Regions from separate parts of the Caballeronia sp. LZ034LL genome, predicted to be linked through region 2. Evidence: riboswitches for the same ligand, from Rfam matches in the RefSeq annotation. Region 2 holds a riboswitch; the other holds the start of a gene.
What was found. A riboswitch is a leader RNA that binds a small molecule or an ion and turns the genes downstream of it on or off. The one in region 2 is predicted to bind cobalamin.
Positions count from the first base shown of each region.

Region 1 (11,146 bases), on a different contig from region 2:
TCACTTCATCGACATAAAGAACGCCGAGATGCGCCTTCGCCAGTAAGCCCGGCGAGAAGCTCACGCCGCCGTCGCGCAGCGCGCTCTGCAGATCCAGCGTGCCGATCAGCTGCTCCTCGCTCGCACCGAGAGGCAGGCTCACGAGCCGCCCCTCGGGCAACAGTTCGGCGAGCGCGCGCGCGGCCGTGGACTTCGCCGTGCCGCGCGGCCCGCTGACCAGCACGCCGCCGATCGACGGATCCACCGCCGCCAGCAACAACGCCTGCTGCAAGCCGTCCTGACCGACGAGCGCGGTGAACGGAAATACCGGAGAAGAAAGAGATGGATTCAAGACTGTCGGCCCTCGATGCGTTGCTCGACATCGAGCAGATGCCGCTCGACCTGGTCACGATAATCCGCGGGGTTCTGCCACAGGCCGCGCTCCATGGCTTCGAGCAGCCGCTCGCAGATCGATTGCAGCGCGTGCGGATTGTGCCGCGCAATGAAGTCGCGCGTGGCGGGATCGTTCACATAGGCATCGGTGACGAGCGCGTATTGATGATCCGACACCACGCGCGCGGTCGCGTCATAGCCGAACAGGTAATCGACCGTCGCGGCCATTTCGGACGCGCCCTTGTAGCCGTGCCGCTTCACGCCGTCGATCCATTTCGGATTCACGACCCGCGCGCGCACCACGCGCGCAATTTCCTCGTGCAGCGTGCGCACGCGCGGCGCGGCGGGATTGCTGTGATCGGCGTTATAGGCCTGCGGCTGCACGCCGGACAGATAGCGCACGGCCGCGACCATGCCGCCCTGGAACTGGTGATAGTCGTTCGAATCGAGCAGGTCATGCTCGCGGTTGTCCTGGTTCTGCAACACGACATCGAGCGTCGAGAGCCGCGTGCCGAAACTCGCGCGCGCCTCCACGCCATCGCAGGACTGCGCATAGGCATAGCCGCCCGTGCTTTGATAGGCGGCGGAGAGATCGGCGTCCGTCTGCCATTGCTTCGCGTCGATCAATTCCTGAAGCCCCGCGCCATATGCGCCCGGCTTCGTGCTGAACACGCGCCAGCCCGCTTGCCGCCGCGCCGCTTCGGCATCCATGCCGCGCGCCATCAGTTCGTCGCGTTCGCGCAGGATGCGGGCGCGGATCGGATTGACGTCGGCGGGCTCGTCGTCGAGGGCGGCCACGGCCTGCACGGCGGCATCGAAGAGATGCATCAGGTTCGCGAAGGCATCGCGGAAAAAGCCCGACACCCGCAGCGTCACGTCGATACGCGGCCGGTTGAAGATCGAGATCGGCAGGATCTCGAAGTCCGTCACACGATGGCTGCCCGCCGCCCACTTCGGCCGCACGCCGATCAACGCAAATGCCTGCGCGATGTCGTCGCCGCCGGTGCGCATCGTCGCCGTGCCCCACACCGAGAGGCCGATGGCACGCGGAAAATCCCCGTGATCCTGGACATGGCGCTCGACCAGCGCATTCGCCGACTTGAGTCCGAGCGACCATGCCGCTTGCGTCGGCAACGCGCGGGTATCGACCGAATAGAAGTTGCGGCCCGTGGGCAAGACGTCGGGCCGGCCGCGCGAAGGCGATCCGCTCGGACCCGGCGGCACGAAGCGCCCTTCGAGCCCGCGTTTCAGTTGCAGCAGTTCCTGCGGTCCACAGGCATCGAGACGCGGCAGCACCTCGCGCCGCAAGCGCCCGAGCACGAGCGACGCGTGCGCGCCGGGCGCCTCTTGTGCGTCGTCCGACAATAGTTGCATCGCTAACCATTCGAGGCGCTCACGCGTATCGCCATGATGACGCCATGGCGTATCGCTCACCGCCGCGAGCTTCAGCGGACGCGGACCGGTCCATGGCGCGGCCCAGTCCGAGTCGAGCGGGTCGAAGTGATCGCCGAGTTGCAGGTCGCGCGCGAGCGCGGTGATGAGACTGGCGTTCGCGCCCTGTCCGTCGCCAACGGGAAAGCGCCCGAGCGCCAGCAGCGTGTCGCTCCGCTGCGTGCCCGCCGGCGACACGCCGAACACATGCAGGCCGTCGCGGATCTGCGCTTCCTTCAGCTCGCAGAGATAGGCATCGGCGCGCGTGAGCAGTGCGTCTTCTCCTGCTATGTCGCGCGGGGCATCGAGCCCGAGTTCCTCATGCAGCCGGTTCTCGACGATGGTCCTGAGAATGGACTGGCGCAACAGCTTCGCGCGGCGCACGTCCACCATCAGCGCTTCGTAGTATTCGTCGACCTGGCGTTCGAGGTCCTGCAAGGGCCCATAGTTTTCCGCGCGCGTGAGCGGCGGCATCAGGTGATCGATTATGACGGCCTGTGCGCGGCGCTTGGCCTGACTGCCCTCGCCCGGGTCGTTGACGATGAACGGATAGAGATGCGGCATCGGGCCGAGAATCGCATCGGGCCAGCACGATGACGACAGCGCCACGCTCTTGCCCGGCAGCCATTCGAGATTGCCGTGCTTGCCGACATGCACGATCGCATCGGCCTGGAAACGCACGCGCAGCCAGAAGTAGAACGCCAGATACGCATGCGGCGGGACGAGTTCGGCGTCGTGATAGCTGGCGTAATCGTTGCGTTCGCGCGAACGCGCGGGCTGGATGCCGACGAACACCTCCCCGCAGCGATACCCCGCGATCATGAAGCGGCCGCTCCGCACGGTGGGATCGTCTTGCGGCGGGCCCCAGACGGCTTCGAGCGCGGCGCGCGCGTTGGCGGGCAGGGTGCGGTATGCGTCGAGGTAATCCGCCATCGACAGGCTTTGCAACGCGGGCCGAAAGTCGCGCACGAGCGGGTCGTTGGTCACGCCTTCCGTCAGCATGCCGATCAGCGCGTCGCCATCCGCCGGAATCTGGCCGACGCGATAGCCTTCGCGCGCGAGCATCGACAGAATGCCGATGGCCGATGCCGGCGTATCGAGCCCGACGCCATTGCCGATGCGTCCCTCGCTGGCCGGATAGTTGGCCAGCACGAGCGCGACGCGCTTCTGCGCATTCGGCGCCTGGCGCAGCCGGCACCAGCGCCGGCTCAGTTCAGCGACGAAACGCACGCGCTCGTCGTCCGCCTGATAGCGCACCACGTCGACCTGCGTCTGCTTGCAGTGATACGCAAGCCCCTTGAAGCTCACGGCGCGCGTGATGATGCGGCCATCGACTTCGGGCAGCGCCACGTGCATCGCGACATCGCGCGAGTTCAGGCCGTGATTGGACTGCTGCCAGTCCTCGCGATTGCCGCCGCTCAGGATGACCTGCAGCACGGGTGCATCGCCGGCGACTTCGAACGCCTCGCTCTCGTCGATCACGCCCGCCGCGAATGCCGTCGTGTTCAGCACGAGCGCCGCACGCTGCTCCGCGCACACGCGCTCGACCACTTCACGGCTCACGCTGTCCTTCAGCGATGCAATGGCGATCGGCAGCGGGTTCAGCCCTTCCCGTTCGAGCGCTTCGACGAGGGAATCGAATACGGCCGTGTTGCCCGATTGCAGATGCGCGCGATAGAACAGGATGGCGACGACCGGCGCGTCCTTCGTCCAGCGCGCCTGCCAGTCCGCGACCGTGGCGATCTCGCGTTCGGGATGATAGATGGCTACTGCGGGCAGTGCGGCGGGCGGCGGCGGCTCGGTGCCGTAGTCCAGCGCACGCCGCGCGATGGCGCGCAGGAACGCTTCCGCATTGCGCGCGCCGCCTTCGCGCAGATAGCGCGAGAGCTGGCGGCAGAATGCGGGATCGACGGTGCTCCTGGCGATCAGGTTCGGGTCTTCCGTCAGATCGCCCGAGAACATCGCGAGCATCTGGCGCTGCTTGTTCGCCAGCGTCACCAGACGCTCGATGCCATACGGCCAGTACGATTCGCCGCCGAGATGATCGACGACCACGACCTGCGCATGGCTCAGCACATCGTCGACGTAGAAGTCGACGGACGCCGGCTGGCGCAGGAACGACTGATTGGCGAGCCGCACTTCGGGAAAGCCGGGCTCCAGACGCGGCACCACGCTGGCCAGCAAGGCGAGCGTGGTGTCGGCGGAACTGAGAATGACGATCGGCGCGCGAGTCTGCTCGATGCGCATGACGCCCTGCGCGTCGTCGACGAAACCGCCCGGGGTCGTGCGCAGCAGATGCATGGCGCGTTACGCCTGCGCGGGAGTGTTCGTGAGCGCGAGCGCGGCTTCGAAGGCGCGCTGCAATGCGTCCGCGCTCAGGTCCTCGCCGATCAGCACGAAGCGGCTCTGCTGCCGGTCCTCGTGCGCTTCCCAGCGACGGTCGAAGTAGCTGTCGAAACGCTGCCCGACGCCCTGCACCACGAGCCGCATCGCCGCGCCCGGCAATGCCGCGAAACCCTTCACGCGATAGATCGTGTGCTGGCCGACCAGCGTCTGCAACGCGGCGATCGCTTGCTCGCGCGATTCGACCGGCGCGTGCACGACGACCGAATCGAACTCGTCGTGATGGTGATCGGCGTGACCTGCTTCGTCGGGCGAGCCATGATGATCGTGGCGCAGGTGAATGGTCTCTTCCGATGCCGCTTCGAGACCGAGCAACGCGTGAATGTCGAGCTTGCCCATGTGCGCGGGCACGATCTTCACCTCGGCGGGAATCTCCGGGCGCACGAGCGCTTCGACCTTGCGCAGGGCCTCGGCGTCCATCAGGTCGGTCTTGTTGACGATGACGAGGTCCGCCGACGACAACTGGTCTTCGAACAATTCATGCAGCGGCGATTCGTGATCGAGATTCGGGTCGGCCTTGCGTTGTGCATCGACGGCGACCGGGTTCGCCGCGAACTGGCCGCTCGCGGCGGCGGGACCGTCGACCATGGTGACGACTGCATCGACGGTGAAGGCGTTGCGGATGGACGGCCAGCTGAACGCCTGCACGAGCGGCTTGGGCAGCGCGAGACCCGACGTCTCGATCAGCACGTGATCGATGCTGTCACGCCGTTCGAGCAGCTGCTCCATCACGGGATAGAACTCCTCCTGCACGGTGCAGCAGAGACAGCCGTTGGCGAGTTCGTAGAGATTGCGGTCGGCGGATGCTGCTTCGTCGTCGCAGCCGATGCCGCAACCTTTGAGGATCTCGCCGTCGATGCCGAGTTCGCCGAACTCGTTGACGATGACTGCAATGCGCTTGCCTTGGGCGTTGGACAGGATATGCCGCATCAGCGTGGTCTTGCCGCTGCCGAGGAAGCCGGTCACGACGGTAACGGGAATCTTGCGGGTCTGCATCGTGGCTCCGGGGAGGGTGTTGAGTTTGGGATGCGCAAGGCGGGATGAAGTGCTGCATCGACTGAACGATGACGCGCGTTTTGCGCTCGGGTCTGGCGAGGCTGGGGCGCGGATTGCTGCGCTGTTGCCGGAGCCGGAACGGAATGCCGCAAAGCCTTGTCAGGCAAGCCGGACACAAATTTTAGCACGGGGGTTTTGGTACGGTCGCCTGTGTGGAAGAGGAAACTTGAAGGGCGCCGCGTTCCAGGAAACGTTCATGCACTGCACGTTAAAATCCCCCTCTTCCCTCGACAATCCACCCGCCTCGCGATGAACTCCGCCATCGATCGCGCCCCGCCGCTTCCCTTGAAGCTTGCCGTAGGCATCGGCTGCAGGCGCGGCACGAGCGCCGATGCAATCGAACGCGCGGTGCAAGCCGCACTCGGCCCGCATGCATTCGGCGATATCGCCGTTATCGCCACCATCGACACCAAGCGCGCCGAAGCCGGTCTGCTTGCCTTCTGCACACGTCACCATCTGCCGTTGCACTTCTTCAGCGGCGCGGAGATCGCGCAGGCGCCGCACACGGCGCGCTCGCATCACGCGCGCAAACATCTGAACGTGGACGGCGTCTGCGAGCCTTGTGCGCTGCTGGCGGGCAATTCGGCCACGCTCATCGTGCCGAAGACGATCGATTCCGGCGTAACCGTCGCGATCGCAGCGGCGCGCGGAGCATTCGGAAGCGGCGCTTGATGGCGCGATCGCCCCCGCCCGCCATGGCTTCCTTGCGTGCCAGCGGCTTGGCGACCACGGGCTTCAGTTTGTCGTAACAAAGCCAGATCAGTATGGTCAGTGCCACGAGTTCCAGATAAAGGTAAAACGCATCCATCGTCTTGCTCCAATCTCCAATAACAGTCACCGCTGATCCTTCATGGAAGGATCGACCTCGCTTTCCCGCGGCGGCCGCAGCGACCAGATCCAGCCGAGCAGCACCCCGTAGAACACGAGCGAAGCCATACCGACGACGATCACGACAAGCAGGCTGTCCATGGATCTCTCCCTAATGGTTCACCGATGCAGCAAGCGAAGGGCGCTGAACCATGTTTCGTGATTCCTCGTGATGCCGTTTCGTTGTTGCGCAATGAATGATGACCGCCGTGAATTAGCCCGGCATGAGCAGGGAAACCCGCGACTCGGAGGGCCGCCTGCGGTACGATACGGCCGGTTCGCGCCTTGACTGGCAGCCCCCCGACCCTCCCGGAGATCACGTGAAAACCGATACCGAAGCGCATCTGCGCATGACCCAGCGGCGCAAGGAAGGCCACGAGAAAAAGCAGGCCGCAGCGGATCACGAGAAAGGCCTGCTGATCGTGAACACCGGTAACGGCAAGGGCAAGACCACCGCTGCGTTCGGCATGGCGGTGCGCGTGCTCGGACATGGCATGAAACTCGGCGTCGTGCAGTTCATCAAGGGCGCGCTGCATACGTCGGAGCGCGATTTCCTCGGCGCCATCGCGAACTGCGATTTCGTCACGATGGGCGACGGCTACACCTGGAACACGCAGGACCGCGAGGCCGACATCGCCACCGCACGGCGCGGCTGGAACGAGGCGCGCCGCATGATCGAGAGTGGTGAATACCAGATGGTCGTGCTCGACGAACTCAACACCGTGCTCAAGTACGACTACCTGCCGCTCGAAGAAGTGCTCGACGTGCTGAAGGCGCGTCCCGCGATGCTGCATGTCGTCGTGACGGGACGCCACGCACCGGATGCCCTTGTCGAACTGGCCGATCTCGTCACCGAGATGCGGATCGTCAAGCATCCGTATCGCGAGCAGGGCGTGAAGGCGCAACGCGGCGTGGAGTTCTGAACCCGATGCCGCACTGTCCCGCCCTCTTCATCGGCGCGAGCGCATCGCACCAGGGCAAGACCACGGTCACTGCCGCGCTGGCGCGCCATCACGCGCGTCGCGGGCTGAAGGTGCGGGTCTTCAAGACCGGCCCGGATTTTCTCGATCCGATGATCCTCGAACGCGCGTGCGGGGCGCCCGTGTATTCATTGCATCTGTCGATGGTGGGCCCCGACGCATGCCGCGCGCTCCTTGCCCAAGCGGCGCGCGAGGCCGATCTGATCCTGATCGAAGGCGTGATGGGCCTGTTCGACGGCACGCCGAGCAGCGCCGATCTCGCCGCCGCATTCAAGGTGCCGGTGCTCGCGGTGATCGGCGCACACGGCATGGCGCAGACCTTCGGCGCCATTGCATTCGGACTCGCGCGCTATCGCGAGGACGTGCCGTTCTACGGTGTGCTCGCCAACCGCGTGGCGTCGCCGCGCCATGCGCAGATGTTGTCGGAGACCATTCCCGCAGGGCTGCTTTACTTCGGGCATCTGTCCAATGCCGACGATATCGCGCTGCCCGAACGGCACCTCGGTCTCACGCAGCCCGCTGAAGTCGCGGGACTCGACGCACGCCTCGACCGCGCCGCCGACGCCATCGCACAGACCTCGCTGCGCGATCTGCCGCCGCCCGTGCAGTTCGACGACGCGACCCTGCCCGAACCGCCGCGCCTGCTCGAAGGCGTGCGCATCGCCGTCGCGCACGACGCCGCGTTCTCGTTCATCTATCCGGCGAATCTGGACCTGCTGACCGCGATGGGCGCGAGCATCGAGCGCTTCTCTCCGCTCGCCGACGAACCCGTGCCCGCCGCTGCCGATGCGCTCTATCTGCCCGGCGGCTATCCGGAACTGCACGCCGCCGCGCTGGCCGGCAACCGGCGCACGCGTGCGTCGATCGAAGCGCATGTCGGGCATGCGAAGCCGGTCGTCGCGGAATGCGGAGGCATGCTGTATCTCGTCGAGTCGCTCACGATCCTCGACGGCACGCAGCACGCGATGCTCGGCATCCTGCCCGGCGCGGCCTTCATGCAGCGCAAGCTGTCGCGCCTCGCGATGCAGCGCATCGACACCGCGCACGGCGCGATGACGGGCCACACGTTCCACTACTCGACGCTCGACACCTCGCTGCAACCCGTGCTCAAGGCCGCACACGCGTCCACGGGCGCCGAGGGTGAAGCGCTCTATCGGCATGGACCGGTGACGGCCACCTACATGCACGCTTACTGGCCGTCGAACCCGGCCGCAACTGCCGCGCTGTTTCGCGGCGCCTCGCTCTCACGATGACGCAAGACACTCAAGCACCGCTGGACCTGGCCTTCACCATCGAGCGCGCCATGACGCAGGAACCGGTCGGCTCGCCCTGTACGAACGTCTGCAAGCTAGACGCCGATACCGGCCTGTGCCTCGGCTGTTTCAGAAGCCGTCAGGAGATCAAGACCTTCCGTTCGCTCGACGATGATGCGAAGCGCGCGTTATTCGATGAACTGCTGGCCCGTCGCGCAGCACAGCGCTGATACGCAACAAAGCCCGCGCTCCTCACGGGACGCGGGCTTTGTCATGTCAGCACAGCCGGTTTGACGATTCAGGCCGCAGCCATTCTCCGCACCGGCGGCCGTTCGAGTTCACGCGCGGCCAGCGCGCCGAACAACAGCCCGAGCGTCGTCCAGATCAGCGCCTGGATGCCGATGGCGGTTACGCGGAAGTTCCACAGCAAGGACGCCGAGAAGCCTTCCGGCACTTCATCGACGTGCGGCAGCACAACCTGCGCAATCACGATCACGACCACGTAAGCGAGCGCGGCGACGAGCGTTGCGTTCCACGCGCCTTGCCGTGCCGTCAGGCGCCGCTGCCAGCGCACGGCCCACACCATGGCCGCAATCGAAATCGCCACCATCGTGAAGAACAGCGCGGTGCGCGGTCCTATCGTCGCCGCATTGCCCACGGCGGGCGGATTGGGCGGGTACTTGAGGAACGGCACGATGGCCACGCTCACGAAGCCGAACAAGGCCAGCAGCGCTGACGTGCCCCGCGCATGCAACGCGCCGAGCCGGCCATACGCAAACGCGAAGACGAGCGAGAAGATCCCGCCGAGCGCAGTGCCGAACACGACGACGCCCGTCAACAAGCCGAGGCCCGCCTGGGTGCCGCGCGAGACCAGTTCTTCATCGCCGTGATCGTGGCTCTGGTCCGCGTTCGCGGAGGCATTGGCGGCTTCATGACCGTGCTCGTGTTCGTGTGCAGGCGCGGCCTCCGCATGCTCATGCTGCTCTTCGAAGGCGATGGCCTGCGCCACCGAAGGCTCGCCGAAGCCACGCGCGAAGCCGAAGCCGATGAGGCCCGCGACCAGTCCCGCGAGCATGCCGCGTATCAGCAGGGTGCGAATCATGCTGCGCCCTCAGTGGCAGGGAAAGCCGAGCAGATGCCGGCCGTCGTGAACGAATTCGTGGATGTACATGCCCGAGAAGATCGACGTCGCGCCTTGTTCGGCGCCGACAAAATAAATCGCGATCAGCAGGATCAGGCCGATGAACACGGCCCAGGGCAGGACTTCGCGCACCGGCAGCGGCACGGGGGCGTCGAAGGAAGGGGAAACCGGTGCGGCAAAGCCCGGCGCGTTGGAAGCATTCATGGTGTTTCTCCAGGGATAGGCGCGTCCCGATTGATGAAGAGCATGCAGCAGGGTCTGACTCGCGGCGCGCCGCATGGCGCTGACGGACCGCTTACAGTGGCGCGACCGTGCCGGGTTTGCACCGGCTTCCTCGCACTGCAGGCTTGCCATTCTATGACGATTGCCCGCAAAGTAAAACGATAACCTCTGAACCGCCGATTGCCTTGGAACTCGTTCTCCTCTGTCACCCCGCCACGCGCGCGATGAAAACCGGCCGCTTTCCTGCCGGCGACGAACCCGCCGATGACACGCCGCACGCGCCCTTGCCCGCCGATGACACCGCGCGCGTGATCTCCAGCCCGGCCCGCGCGGCGCGCGAGATGGCGGCCTGCATCGCGCCTGATGTCGACATCGACGCCGCCTTCGACGACATCGACTATGGCAGCTGGCGCGGACGTTCCATTCGCGAACTCGCCGACGGCGAAGCCGCGCAACTGAGCGCATGGCTGACCGACCCGCAGGCGCGTCCGCACGGTGGAGAGAGCATCGCGCTGCTGGCCGCTCGCGTGATCAAAGGTCTCGCGCGGGTCGAACGCGAGATGCGTGGCGAGCGCTGCATCGTGGTGACGCATGCCATCGTCGTGAAGGTGGCCGTGGCCCATGCGCTGCGCAAGCCGCTGACCTCCATCTATGCGATGAACTTCGCGCCGTGCTCCGTCACCGTCCTGAACCGCAGTCCAGGCGCACAGGACTGGACGGTGAGCCTGCCCCCGCCGGCCTGAACTTCAGCGCGTGCAGCACGCTCCAAGCATGCAGCGCAGCCATTGCGCGAGCCTGCTCTCAAACCGCTGAGGAGACACACATGGCGCATTACGTGGATGGATTCGTCGTACCCGTGCCGGCCGACAAGATCGAAGCCTATCGCGCCATGGCCGAGGCGGCCGGCAAGATCTGGATGGAGCACGGCGCGCTGCACTTCGTGGAAGCTGTCGCCGACGACGTGAAACCCGGCAAGCTCACGTCCTTCCCGCAGAGCGTGCAGATGAAGGAAGGCGAGACCGTGGTGTTCTCGTATATCGTCTATGCGTCGCGCGAGGAACGCGACCGCGTCAATGCGAAGGTGATGGAAGACCCGCGTCTCAAGGCCATGATGGAAACCGGCGAGCCGCCCTTCGATGCGCAACGGATGTTCTTCGGCGGCTTCAATGCCATCGTCGAACTTGGACGCGACTGAGTTTTTTTGTTGTATGACCGCGCTTGCCGCAAAGGAACTGCATCGACATGTATATCGCCATGAACCGCTTCAAGATCGTGCCCGGCGCCGAAGCCGACTTTGAACGCCTCTGGACCAGCCGCGACACCTATCTCAAGGACGTGCCGGGCTTCGTCGAGTTTCATCTGCTGAAGGGACCGACGAAGGACGACCACGTGCTCTACTCGAGCCACACGATCTGGGCGAA
Region 1 is NZ_JARUXR010000004.1:981,989-993,134, forward strand. Features, by position in the region: gene QCE83_RS31910 (ATP-binding protein) at 1-331, opposite strand, end outside; gene cobN (cobaltochelatase subunit CobN) at 328-4,104, opposite strand; gene cobW (cobalamin biosynthesis protein CobW) at 4,111-5,202, opposite strand; gene QCE83_RS31925 (cobalamin biosynthesis protein) at 5,512-5,934, shown strand; gene QCE83_RS31930 (hypothetical protein) at 6,097-6,231, opposite strand; gene cobO (cob(I)yrinic acid a,c-diamide adenosyltransferase) at 6,450-7,052, shown strand; gene QCE83_RS31940 (cobyrinate a,c-diamide synthase) at 7,058-8,362, shown strand; gene QCE83_RS31945 (DUF1289 domain-containing protein) at 8,359-8,592, shown strand; gene QCE83_RS31950 (CbtA family protein) at 8,661-9,464, opposite strand; gene QCE83_RS31955 (CbtB-domain containing protein) at 9,474-9,707, opposite strand; cobalamin riboswitch at 9,736-9,862, opposite strand; gene QCE83_RS31960 (histidine phosphatase family protein) at 9,911-10,468, shown strand; gene QCE83_RS31965 (DUF1428 domain-containing protein) at 10,549-10,920, shown strand; gene QCE83_RS31970 (antibiotic biosynthesis monooxygenase) at 10,968-11,146, shown strand, end outside.
Region 1: another riboswitch for cobalamin. It lies ahead of QCE83_RS31955 (CbtB-domain containing protein); the one in region 2 lies ahead of QCE83_RS02870 (TonB-dependent receptor domain-containing protein).

Region 2 (11,146 bases):
GCGGCCGCATCGGCTATGTGATCTTCTACAAGGCGAGTTACTACGCCGCGCATCCGCTCGACGTCTTCAAGGTGTGGGAAGGCGGCATGTCGTTCCATGGCGGCTTTCTCGGCGTGACGCTGGCCATGGTGCTGTTCGCGTACCAGCGCAAGCGCACCTGGCTGCAAGTGACCGATTTCGTCGCGCCGATGGTACCGCTCGGACTTGCGGCAGGACGTCTCGGCAACTTCATCAACGGTGAACTGTGGGGCCGCGTGACGGACCCGAACGCGCCGTGGGCGATGCTGTTCCAGAACTCGACCAACGACGACGCCGTGTGGCTCTCGAAGAATCCGCAACTGGACGCGCAATACCATCTCACCGAGATTTTCCAGCGCTACCACATGCTGCCGCGCCATCCGTCGCAGCTGTACGAGATCGCGCTGGAAGGGCTGGTGCTGTTCATCCTGATCTGGACGTTCTCGCGCAAGCAGCGGCCGGTCGGCGCCGTCTCCGCGCTGTTTCTGATCGGCTATGGACTGGCGCGCTTCACAGTGGAATTCGCGCGCGAGCCGGACGACTATCTCGGCTTGCTCGCGTTCAATCTCTCGATGGGCCAGTGGCTCTCGCTGCCGATGATCATCGCCGGCGTGCTGATGATGGTGTGGGCGTACAAGCGCAATCTGCGCCTGCCGCCTGAATCCGCGCAGGCCTGACTGATGCGGGGCGCGAGCGCCCCGCGTACCGCTTACCGCCCCATCTGCACGGAGCCGTTCACATCGACGGTCACGGTCGTCGTGCCGGCTTCCATCGCGATGGGCGCGGCCATCTTCGCATCGGCGCTCATCGCGCGTGACTGCATCATCATGACCGGGCGCGGCTGAACGCCGCTGTGTCCGATGTTCACTTCCCTGATCGAGAAATTGCTGTAGCCGAACGACTGCGCGGCGGTCTGCGCCTGCTTGCGGAACGAGTCGATGGCCTGCGTCACGAGTTTCTGCTCGGCCGCGCGCTGTGCTTCCGGCGACAGCGAGAAGGCCACGCTGCCCACCTGCATCGACGCGCTCATCTTGCCCGCGAGCTTCGAGGCCGCCGCGAAATCGTGCGATTCGAGCACGACTTCCGTGCGGCCGCGCCAGGCGGAGATCTTGCCATCGCGATCGGTGGACGGATACACGGTGAACGAGCCGCTCCTGGCCGTCACGCCGTCGACGCCCCGTGCCTCGCGCAAGGCCGACTCGGCGCGTTGATTGAGCGTGTTGGTGAGGGAGGAGGGATCGGCCGCTTCCTGTTCGTAGAACAGCGTGATGGTCACGACATCCTGCGCCACCTGCGCGCTCGATTGCGCCGACAGCGACAGCACGCCCGCGGGCTGCTGATTGATCACCGTCTGCGCGGCGGCGGATTGAGAGAAGGTGAACGCGGCGCCGGACATCGCGAGCAGGGCGAGGGCGGCGGCAGTTTTCTTGTAGGTCATCGAAGGCTCCAGACGCAAAGGCAATCACGTGTTGCGTCGCATGATGTGCGACGGCCTTTAGGCGGCGGCCGTGTGTCGTAAGTTCCTTGTTAGACGAGACGCTCGGTAATGAAGCGCCATTGCGCATCGGTGACGGGCGTGATCGAAAGACGATTGCCGCGTGCGAGCACCTGCATGTCCGCGAGTTCAGCATGCTCGCGCAACGTGGCGAGCGAAATCAGCGGCGTCTTCTTGACGAACTTCACGTCGACCAACATCCAGCGCGGCGTTTCCTGCGTGGACTTCGGATCGTAGTAGTGGCTCTTGGAATCGAACTGCGTGGGATCCGGATAGGCCGTGGAGCAGACCTTCGCGATACCCGCGATGCCCGGCTCCGGACAGCTCGAATGATAGAACAGCACGCCGTCGCCGACCTGCATCTGGTCGCGCATGAAGTTGCGCGCCTGATAGTTGCGCACGCCCGTCCACGGCAGGGTTTTCTTCGGCGCGTGCGCCAGGTGATCGATGCTCGCTTCGTCCGGTTCGGACTTCATCAGCCAGTAGCGCATGATTGTTCGTTATGCGTGATCGACGATGGGAAGGGGGATGCAAAAGCACTGCCGCAAATGAAAACGGCATCGGAAAAACCGATGCCGTTTGAGATGAGGTCCCCGCCATAGCCGCTAGGCCGGCATCCTGAACCTGGGTTCAAGATTGGTCGCGGTAAGCAACACTTCGGGTACATCGGACTAGCGACGCGCGCGCCCATGTTGCAAGGTTCCGCAACCGTGCCAATGTAGCATTGGTTCAAGGAATATATGACCTTGGCGTACCAGGCAGGGAAACGTCACTCTACACCAATCGTTTGCCTTCTGCAGCCCCGCTGCGGTTTCTTTTTTCGATCGACGTGGCGCGCTGATTGTGCCTTGGTTGTGCCTTCACTGAGCCTTCGCAGCCGCGCTCCGACGCACCGCATCAACGCGCTTTATTGCACTTCGTATTGTGCAATGACGGCGCCGAGCTGCTCGTTCATCGAGTGCATCGTGCGACGGATTTCCTCGGCCGGGAAGGCTTCGCCGTGACGCACGCTGTCCTGCAGCTTGAGCAATTCCGACGCCAGCGACAATGCCGCCATCACCGCGATGCGATCCGTGCCGCGCACGTTGCTGGCATTGCGCACCTTGTTCATCTCGGCATCGACGCGCGCGACGGCTTCGCGCAACGCGCCTTCCGTTTCAGGCGAGCAGGCGAGGCGATAGGGCTGCCCCAGAATGGAGACTTCGATTTGCGTGGTCGTCATGCCTTCTCTCCTTGATGATGCTCGCCGTGCAATTCCGCTTCGGACGCATGGGCATGTTCATGCGCGTCCGGCGAATCGGCTTCGAGGAGATCGAGTTGATTGTCGGCTTCGCCGTGCTGTGCGGACTTCGCGCGCGGCAGCTTTTCGAGGATCGCGTTGAGGCGGACTTGCGCGTCGTCGATCTTGGCGGAGAGGGAATCGCGTTCGGATTGCAGCGTGTCGCGTTCTTCGCGGACTTGCGCGAGGTCGGCCTGGAGATTGGCGTACTCGGTGCGCAGTTGTTCGAGTTGTTCTTGCAGCGCGGCACGCGCCTGATTGTGGCGCTCGCTGATCTGGATCAGCCGGCCGATGTTTCCTGACAGTGATTCGAGTTCGTTGAGCATGTGCTGCGTCCTCTAAAGACCTCGCATTTTAGCGCGGTTCAACGGAGCTACCGATAATTGTCTCGTTTCGAGACGTAACAGCACGCGATCGTGCGCGCAAACCCCGGGTTCTCGCGCATCTCGCGATGCATTCGTGTGCAGAAAACACGAGCGTTGATTTGCTCGTGAATACAGTCAGGCTGATTCTCGCTCGCTGAGTTCGTTTGTTCTTTGCATCTTCACGCGCCGCCTGCTGTCCTTCGCGCCAGGGTTCGCCGTTTCTTGACGGTCCCGACCCGCGCTCCTACACTTGCTGCACTTCTGGTGCTCGCATGCGCGGCTCTCGCGCATGCAGTCAAACGGGAAACAGGGAGCGAAGTCCTCGAAGCAGCCGAACATGTGAACGGCGGCCAAACAAGACGGAGCCAACCTGTGCTGCCCCCGCAACGGTAAGCGACCGCAACGCAAGTTGCAAGTCGTCTCATACGCGTTTTTGCAGTGCGGGCGCATGGATTCATCCATACGCCGGGCCGCTCGTCGGCCTCTGCAAGAAACGTGTCGACGCCACTGCGCATGATGCGCGGGAAGGCGGGACGATGCGTCGCCAGCCCGGATACCGGCCAGAGTGCCACGCGCCTGCCGCCGGTCATCGCACGATCACTGCATGATCCCGAACGGCAGGGCGCGTTCGTCGCGCATCGAACCTCGCGGGGAGCGGGGCCGCGCTCATCCTCCACGGGAACACTCGTCATGCAATCGCCATGGGCCTCCGTCCGGGACGGCCTTTCCAGTCGCGGCCTCGCCGCTGCCACCTTTCTCCTGCCGCTCGCCGGCGTCGCGCAAGCCGCGACGACCACCGCCACGGATGACGCTTCGCAAACGCTTGCGCCTGTCGTCATCACTGCAACGCGTGCAGCGCAGCCGCTCGCCGATTCCATTCCGCAGACCTCGCTGTTCGATGCACAGGACATTGCCGACAGCAACGCCGACGACGCACTCGGCCTCATCGCGCTCGCGCCCGGCGTACAGATCACGCGCAACGGCGGACCGGGCGCGAACTCGGGACTCTTCATTCGCGGCGCGTCGTCGTCGCAGTCGCTCGTGCTGATCGATGGCGTCCGGGTCGAATCGGCATCGCTCGGCGCGGCGCAGCTGTCGCAAGTGATGCTCGATCAAATCGGCCGCGTCGAGGTGGTGAATGGCAATGTTTCGGCGCTGTATGGTTCCAGCGCGATCGGCGGGGTCGTGCAGATCTTCACGAAGGAGGGCGAGCCGCATCCGCCGCGCTTCAGCTTCGAGACCGAGCTCGGCAGCTATCACACGCAGCGCCAGTCCGCCGGCGTGAACGGCGCGCTGGACCAGGACGGGCGCACCACCTTCAGCCTGAACGTGTCGCGCGAAAAGACCGACGGCTTCTCGTCGATCGATCCGAATCTCGCGCCCGGCGCGAATCCCAACGCGAACGGCTATCTGAACGAGAGCGTCGCTGCGACCTTGCGCCACAGGTTCAACGACCAATGGGATGCGGGCGTGCGCTTTCTGCAGTCGAACGGCATCAGCAGCTTCGACGATGCCTATGGCCAGCCGACCGATCTCAACGAATCGCATAACCGCGTGCGTTCGGCGTCGGTGTTCGCCAATGGCAAACTCACCGGCAACTGGACCACGCACTTCACGATCGCGCAGGGCCAGGACCGCGCGAACATCGAGCAGAACGGCGTCTATACGAGCCGCTTCAATTCCGAGAACCGTCAGTACACGTGGCAAAACGACATCCGCATCAGCGACGCGCACACGTTCCTCTTCGGCTACGAGCACCTCGACCAGACGCTCGATTCCGATCAGTTCAGCGCGCCCGACCGGCACGTGAACTCGGTGTTCGCGGGCTATGTCGGCCATCTGGGCGCGAGCGAATTCCAGGCGAACCTGCGTCACGACCAGTATTCCGATTTCGGCGGCGCGAACAGCTACTATCTCGGCTACGCGTACAACATCGACGCGCACTGGAAGGCGAGCGCGAGCTATGCCGCCTCGTTCCGCGCGCCGAGCTTCGACGATCTCTACTATCCGTTCAGCGGCAATCCGTCGATTCAGCCGGAGCGCAGCCATTCGGTCGAAGCGGCGTTGCAGTATGCGTCGAGCGGACTCGGCGTGCTGCGCGTCACGCTGTTCCAGACGCGCTACTCGAACCTGATCGACTACGTGTCCGACGGCGGCTTCTACTACACCGCGCAGAATGTCGGGCGGGCGAAGGTGCAGGGCATCGAGGGATCGTGGGCGGGGCATGTCGGCAGAACGGATGTGCGCGCGGGCGTCACGTTCCAGAATCCCGTCGATGAAACGAATCACCAGGACCTGACGCGGCGCGCGCGGCATTTCGCGACGCTGAGCGCGCATCGCACGATCGGGCGCTGGCGCGTGGGCGGCGAGTGGCTCGTGAGCGGCCAGCGCAGCGATTACGATTCGACGCTGGCGGGCTACGGCATCGTGAACCTGTCGGCGCGCTATGACATCTCGAAGTCGTGGTATGTCACGGCGCGCGTCGACAATCTCTTCGACAAGGACTATGAGCTTGCGTATGCCTACAACACCCCGCGACGCGGCGCTTATCTCACGCTGGGCTGGCATCCGTCGTGAGCCGCGCGCCTGAGCGGTTGCGCGGCATGAACGGCGCGCGCGCCGCCGCGATCTGGGCCTGTCTTGCCGCCGCGGCGTGCGCGGTGCTGATCGCCTCGCTCGCGCTGGGCAGCGTCGCGCTGCCGCCGTCGCGCGCGTTCGCCGCGCTGCTTCATGCGCTCTCTCATGCGGGGTCCGCCACGCCTGACATCGCCGACGACATCGTGCTCACGCTGCGCCTGCCGCGCGCCCTCGCGGGCTTTGCGTCGGGCGCGCTGCTCGCGCTGGCCGGGGCGCTGTTGCAGGTGCTGCTGCGCAACCCGCTGGCGGAACCCTACGTGCTCGGCGTCTCGGGCGGCGCGGCCAGCTTCGCGCTGGCGGCGATGCTGGCCGCGCTGCCGTGGTGGGGCGTCGATCTCGCCGCCTGCGCGGGCGCATTCGCATCGATCGTCCTGGTGCTCGGACTGGCGCGCCGTGATCTGTGGCGCGGCACGCAGGACGCATCGCCGCGGCTCTTGCTGACGGGCGTCGTGATCGCATCGGGCTGGGGCGCGCTCATCACGCTGATGTTGAGCATCGCGCCCGACAACCGCCTGCGCGGCATGATCTTCTGGCTGACCGGCGATCTCGACGGCGCCGCCACGCCGTGGCCCGCGCTGCTGGCGCTGGTGCTCGCGCTGTTGTTGATCCTCCCCGTCGCGCCGCAGTTGAACGTGCTGCTGCGCGGCGACAGCGCCGCGCAGGCGCTCGGCGTGCCGGTGGCGCGTCTGCGGCTGCGTGTCTACGTGGTCGCATCGCTGGCGGCTGCGGCAGCGGTGACCACGGCGGGCACGCTCGGCTTCGTCGGACTGGTCGTGCCGCATCTGCTGCGGCTCGCGTTCGGCAATGATCAGCGCATGCTGATGCCCGCTGCCGCGCTGGCGGGCGGTCTCGCGGTGATGGCCGCCGACCTCGCCGCGCGCACCGTGATCGCGCCCGCGCAGTTGCCGGTGGGCGTGGTGACGGCGCTGGCCGGCGTGCCGATGTTCCTCTGGATGCTGCTGCGGAGGCCGCGATGAACCTGCATCTCGACGCCATCGTGCTGCGGGCCGGCAAGCGCACGCTGATCGACAGCCTGACGCAGACCTTCGCGCCGGGCGAGATGTGGTGCATCGCGGGCCCGAACGGCGCGGGCAAGACGACGCTCATCCATGTGCTGGCCGGGTTGAGCGCACCGGATGCGGGCCGCGTCTTGCTCGATGGCCGCGCGCTTGCGTCGTGGCGCGCTGCGCAGCTTGCACGCGTGCGCGCGTTGATGCCGCAGGCGATCCACGACGCCTTCAGCGCCAGCGTGCTGGACACCGTGCTGCTCAACCGCTTTCCGTATCTGACCGGCTGGGGCTGGGAAAGCGCCGACGATCGCGCCGCCGCGCACGCGGCGCTCGACGCGCTCGGCCTTGCGCCGTTCGCGACGCGCGACGTGCTCACGCTGTCCGGCGGCGAACGGCAGCGGGTCGCGCTCGCGGCGGTGCTGTGCCAGAACGCGCCGCTGCTGCTGCTCGACGAACCCCTGGCGCATCTGGACCTGCATCATCAGATCGCGTGCCTGCATGCGTTACGCGCGGCGACGGGCGCGACTGCTCATCCAGCGGGCTTCGCCCGCACCGTCGTGTTCTCGTGCCATGACCTGAATCTCGCGCGCCGCTTCGCGACGCATGCCTTGCTGCTCGATGGCCACGGCCACGCCTGTGCGGGCCCGGTCGCCGAGGTGCTGACGCCCGAACGCGCCAGCGCGGCGTTCGGCTATCCGCTCGCGCTGCTGCGCGACGGCGATCACGAGGCGCTCGTGCCTTCCATCCCACGTTTCTGAAGGAATATCGATGTCCACGCTCAACGACATCCCGCTCCCGCCCGCACTCGACCGTTCGCTCGAAGCCGAACTGCGCCGCGTCATCGACATGAAGACCAAGCCGCGCGGCAGCCTCGGGCGGCTCGAAGCGCTCGCGCTGCAAGCGGGACTGATCCAGCGCACGACGAAGCCGCGCATCGTGCGTCCGGCGATGATCGTGTTCGCCGCCGATCACGGTATCGCCGCGGAAGGCGTGAGTTCGTATCCGCAGGAAGTGACCGCGCAGATGGTCGCGAATTTCCTGGCGGGCGGCGCGGCGATTAACGCGCTGTCGCGCTCAGTGGGGATGACGCTGGAGATCGTCGATGCGGGCGTCGCGACGCCGATTCCGGCTGTGCAGGCAGGTCCGGACGTGGGCTATGAACGCGAGTCGCTCGGCCCCGGCACGCGCAACTTCGCGCGCGAGCCCGCGATGTCGCGCGCGACCGCGCTGGACGCCATCGCGCGCGGCGCGGCGTGCGTGCGCCGCCATGCGGCGCTGGGCACGAACGTGATCGGCTTTGGGGAAATGGGGATCGCGAACACGTCGGCGGCGGCGTGCCTGATGAGCCGCCTGTGCGGCGTGCCGATCGACGACTGTGTCGGCCGCGGCACGGGTCTCGACGACCGCGGTCTCGCGCACAAGCGCGAGGTGCTGGGCCGCGCGCTGGCGCTGCATGCCGACACCGGCGATGCCGTCGATACCCTCGCGACCTTCGGCGGCTTCGAGATCGCGATGATGACGGGCGCGTGTCTCGAGGCCGCGCGTGCGGGCATGACGATCCTCGTCGATGGCTTCATCGCGACGTCGGCGCTGCTGGTCGCCGCGACGCTCGCGCCGGCGGTGCTCGACTACTGCGTGTTCGCGCATGCATCGGACGAGACCGGTCATCGGCGCATGCTCGCGCATCTTGGCGCGGCGCCGCTGCTGCAACTCGACCTGCGTCTGGGCGAAGGCACCGGCGCCGCGCTCGCGCTGCCGGTGTTGCGCGCGGCTGTCGCCTTCCTCGATGAGATGGCGAGCTTCGAGTCGGCGGGCGTGTCGGATCAGGCCGGCTGAGATGCAGCGCCCGCTCGACGAACTGCGCTACTTCTTCACCGCGCTCGGCTATTTCACGCGCGTGCCGGTGCCGCGCTGGGTCGGATTCGAGCGCGACTATCTGAACGCGGCGGCGCGCTATTTTCCGCTGGTGGGCGTGCTGGTCGGCGCGCTTGCGGCGCTGGTCTGGCTGGCTGCGTGGCGGGTGTTTCCGGCGGGCGTCGCCGTGCTGCTTTCGATGGCCGCGACGCTCCTGCTGACCGGCGCATTCCACGAAGATGGCCTCGCCGATTGCGTCGATGCCTTCGGCGGAGCGTACACGAAGGACGATGCGCTGCGCATCATGCACGATTCGCGCATCGGCGCGTTTGGGGCGATAGCGCTCGTGATCGCGCTGGCGCTCAAGTGGCAGGCGCTGGCTGCGTTGCCGCCGTATCGCGTCGCATGGACGATGATCGGCGCGCACGCCGCGAGCCGCGCCTTTGCGATCAGCTATCTCGTCACGCTCGACTACGTGCGCGCCGAAGGCAAGGCCCGGCCGGTCGCGCAGCGCATGAGTCGGGCATCGTTCGGATGGGCGCTGCTGTTCGGCGTGCCCTGGCTCTTCGCGCTGGACTGGAAGCTGGCCGGGGTGACGATTGCCGTGCTGTGCGTGCTGCGCTGGATGATCGGCCGATACTTCGTGCGGCGCATCGGCGGCTATACGGGCGACTGCCTCGGCTTCGCGCAGCAAGTGTTCGAAATCACGATCTATCTCGTCGAGCTCGCATGGATCTCGTTCTGATCCGCCATCCGGAAGCGGCCATCGAGGCCGGTGTCTGCTATGGGCAGACGGACGTGCCCTTGCTGCGTGACGTCGCTGAGTCGGCGCTCGAGTTGTCGGCGCGCATGCAGGCGCTGAAGGTGCCCGGCTGCGTCGCGGGCTGGCACGCCAGTCCGTTGCTTCGCTGCGCATCGCTCGCCCGTGCGCTGTCGCCGAATGCCCCGCTTCATCTCGACCCGCGCCTCGCCGAGATGAACTTCGGCGCGTGGGAAGGGCGCACGTGGGACGGCATCGAGCGCGCGCTCATCGATGCCTGGGCGGCCGACATCGAGCATGCGCGTCCGCATGGCGGCGAGAATCTGGTGCAGTTCGCGCGCCGCGTGATCGCGTGGTTCGACGACACCTGCTCCGGCGAGCAGACCGTGCACGTCGTCGCGCATGCGGGCGTGATGCGGCTGCTGGCGGCGCACGTGCTGGGCATCGCGAATGAGCACGCGCTGCAATGGCCGCTCGATTTCAACGGCATCGCATGGTTCAGGCGCGTGCGCGGACAGTGGCTGCTGGTGCGCTGGAACGCGTGATTATCGTGCTCGGCGTGCGCGGGCGTCGTCGAGATCACGGCACAGTTGCGCCGCGCCCAGCGCGAGACGGGGTGTCGGCCGGTTGATGAGATCGCCGTCGATGCCGAACAGATTGCCGCGCGCCACGGCAGTCAGCGCGGTCCAGCGCCGCCAGCGATCGAATGCCGGCAAGGGCCGGTCCGGCGGCGTCGCGCCGGGCGTCGCGGTGACGATGGCTTCGGGATTTGCCGCGAGCACGGCTTCCGCCGAGACCGTCGGCACGCGCAGCGGCTCGGCCGCGAACACATTCACGCCCCCGCACAGCGTGATCACTTCATCGAACACATTGTCGCGATTGAGCGTCATCAGCGGCTCGTCCCAGACCTGATAGAACACGCTCACGGGCGGCCGCCGGGCATAGCGTTCACGCAACTGGGCGATGTCGTCGGTGAAGGCATCGGCGGCGGCGCGCGCGGTGGCCTGCGTGCCGAGCAGCGCGCCGAGCTTCGTGAGGCTCTTCGCGATATCGGCGAGATGCTTCGGCTCGTTAAAATAGATCGGCACGCCGAGCGCTTTCAGCCGGTCGAGCTGACGCGCCGCATTGCCATGCCGCCAGACCACGATCAGGTCCGGATGCAGCGCGACGATGCGCTCCAGATCGAGCGCCTTGTTGTCGCCGACGCGGGGAATGGCCTGCGCTTCCTTCGGATAGTCGCTATAGCTCACCGCGCCGACCACGCGCGCGCCGCCGCCTGCCGCGAACAGCAGTTCGGTGACGTGCGGCGCGAGGCTGACGACCCGCCGCGCCGGCTGCGCGAGCTTGACGGCGGCGCCGCTGTCGTCGGTGACGGTGATGGCGGCGTGCAGATTCACGCAGACCGCCATCAGCAGGCTCGCAAGCAGAGCGCGCGCGATCATCCGCGAATCTCCGCCAGCGCGCGCGCCAGACGCACCCAGTCGCCCTCGGCGCCCGGCAGGCCGACGCGCAGGCTCGGCGTCATGCCGGGCAGGTCGAAGAGACGCGTCCAGATGCCGCGCCGCGCGAGTTCGTGCTGGAGCGCGGCCGCGTCCGGTACGGGCATCCATGCAAACAGCGGCGTGCCGCGCGCGTCGAGGCCGTGATTCGCGAGCAGGGCGGCGAGACGCGCGCCATCGCGATGCAGGCGCGCGCGTGTGTCGCGTTGCCAGGCGCGGTCGGCGAACG
Region 2 is NZ_JARUXR010000001.1:614,920-626,065, forward strand. Features, by position in the region: gene lgt (prolipoprotein diacylglyceryl transferase) at 1-695, shown strand, start outside; gene QCE83_RS02845 (SIMPL domain-containing protein) at 728-1,456, opposite strand; gene QCE83_RS02850 (EVE domain-containing protein) at 1,546-2,004, opposite strand; RNA gene ssrS (6S RNA) at 2,100-2,281, opposite strand; gene QCE83_RS02860 (cell division protein ZapA) at 2,421-2,735, opposite strand; gene QCE83_RS02865 (ATPase) at 2,732-3,118, opposite strand; cobalamin riboswitch at 3,403-3,737, shown strand; gene QCE83_RS02870 (TonB-dependent receptor domain-containing protein) at 3,848-5,734, shown strand; gene QCE83_RS02875 (iron ABC transporter permease) at 5,761-6,771, shown strand; gene QCE83_RS02880 (ABC transporter ATP-binding protein) at 6,768-7,562, shown strand; gene cobT (nicotinate-nucleotide--dimethylbenzimidazole phosphoribosyltransferase) at 7,573-8,640, shown strand; gene QCE83_RS02890 (adenosylcobinamide-GDP ribazoletransferase) at 8,642-9,403, shown strand; gene QCE83_RS02895 (histidine phosphatase family protein) at 9,388-9,963, shown strand; gene QCE83_RS02900 (cobalamin-binding protein) at 9,964-10,860, opposite strand; gene cobD (threonine-phosphate decarboxylase CobD) at 10,857-11,146, opposite strand, start outside.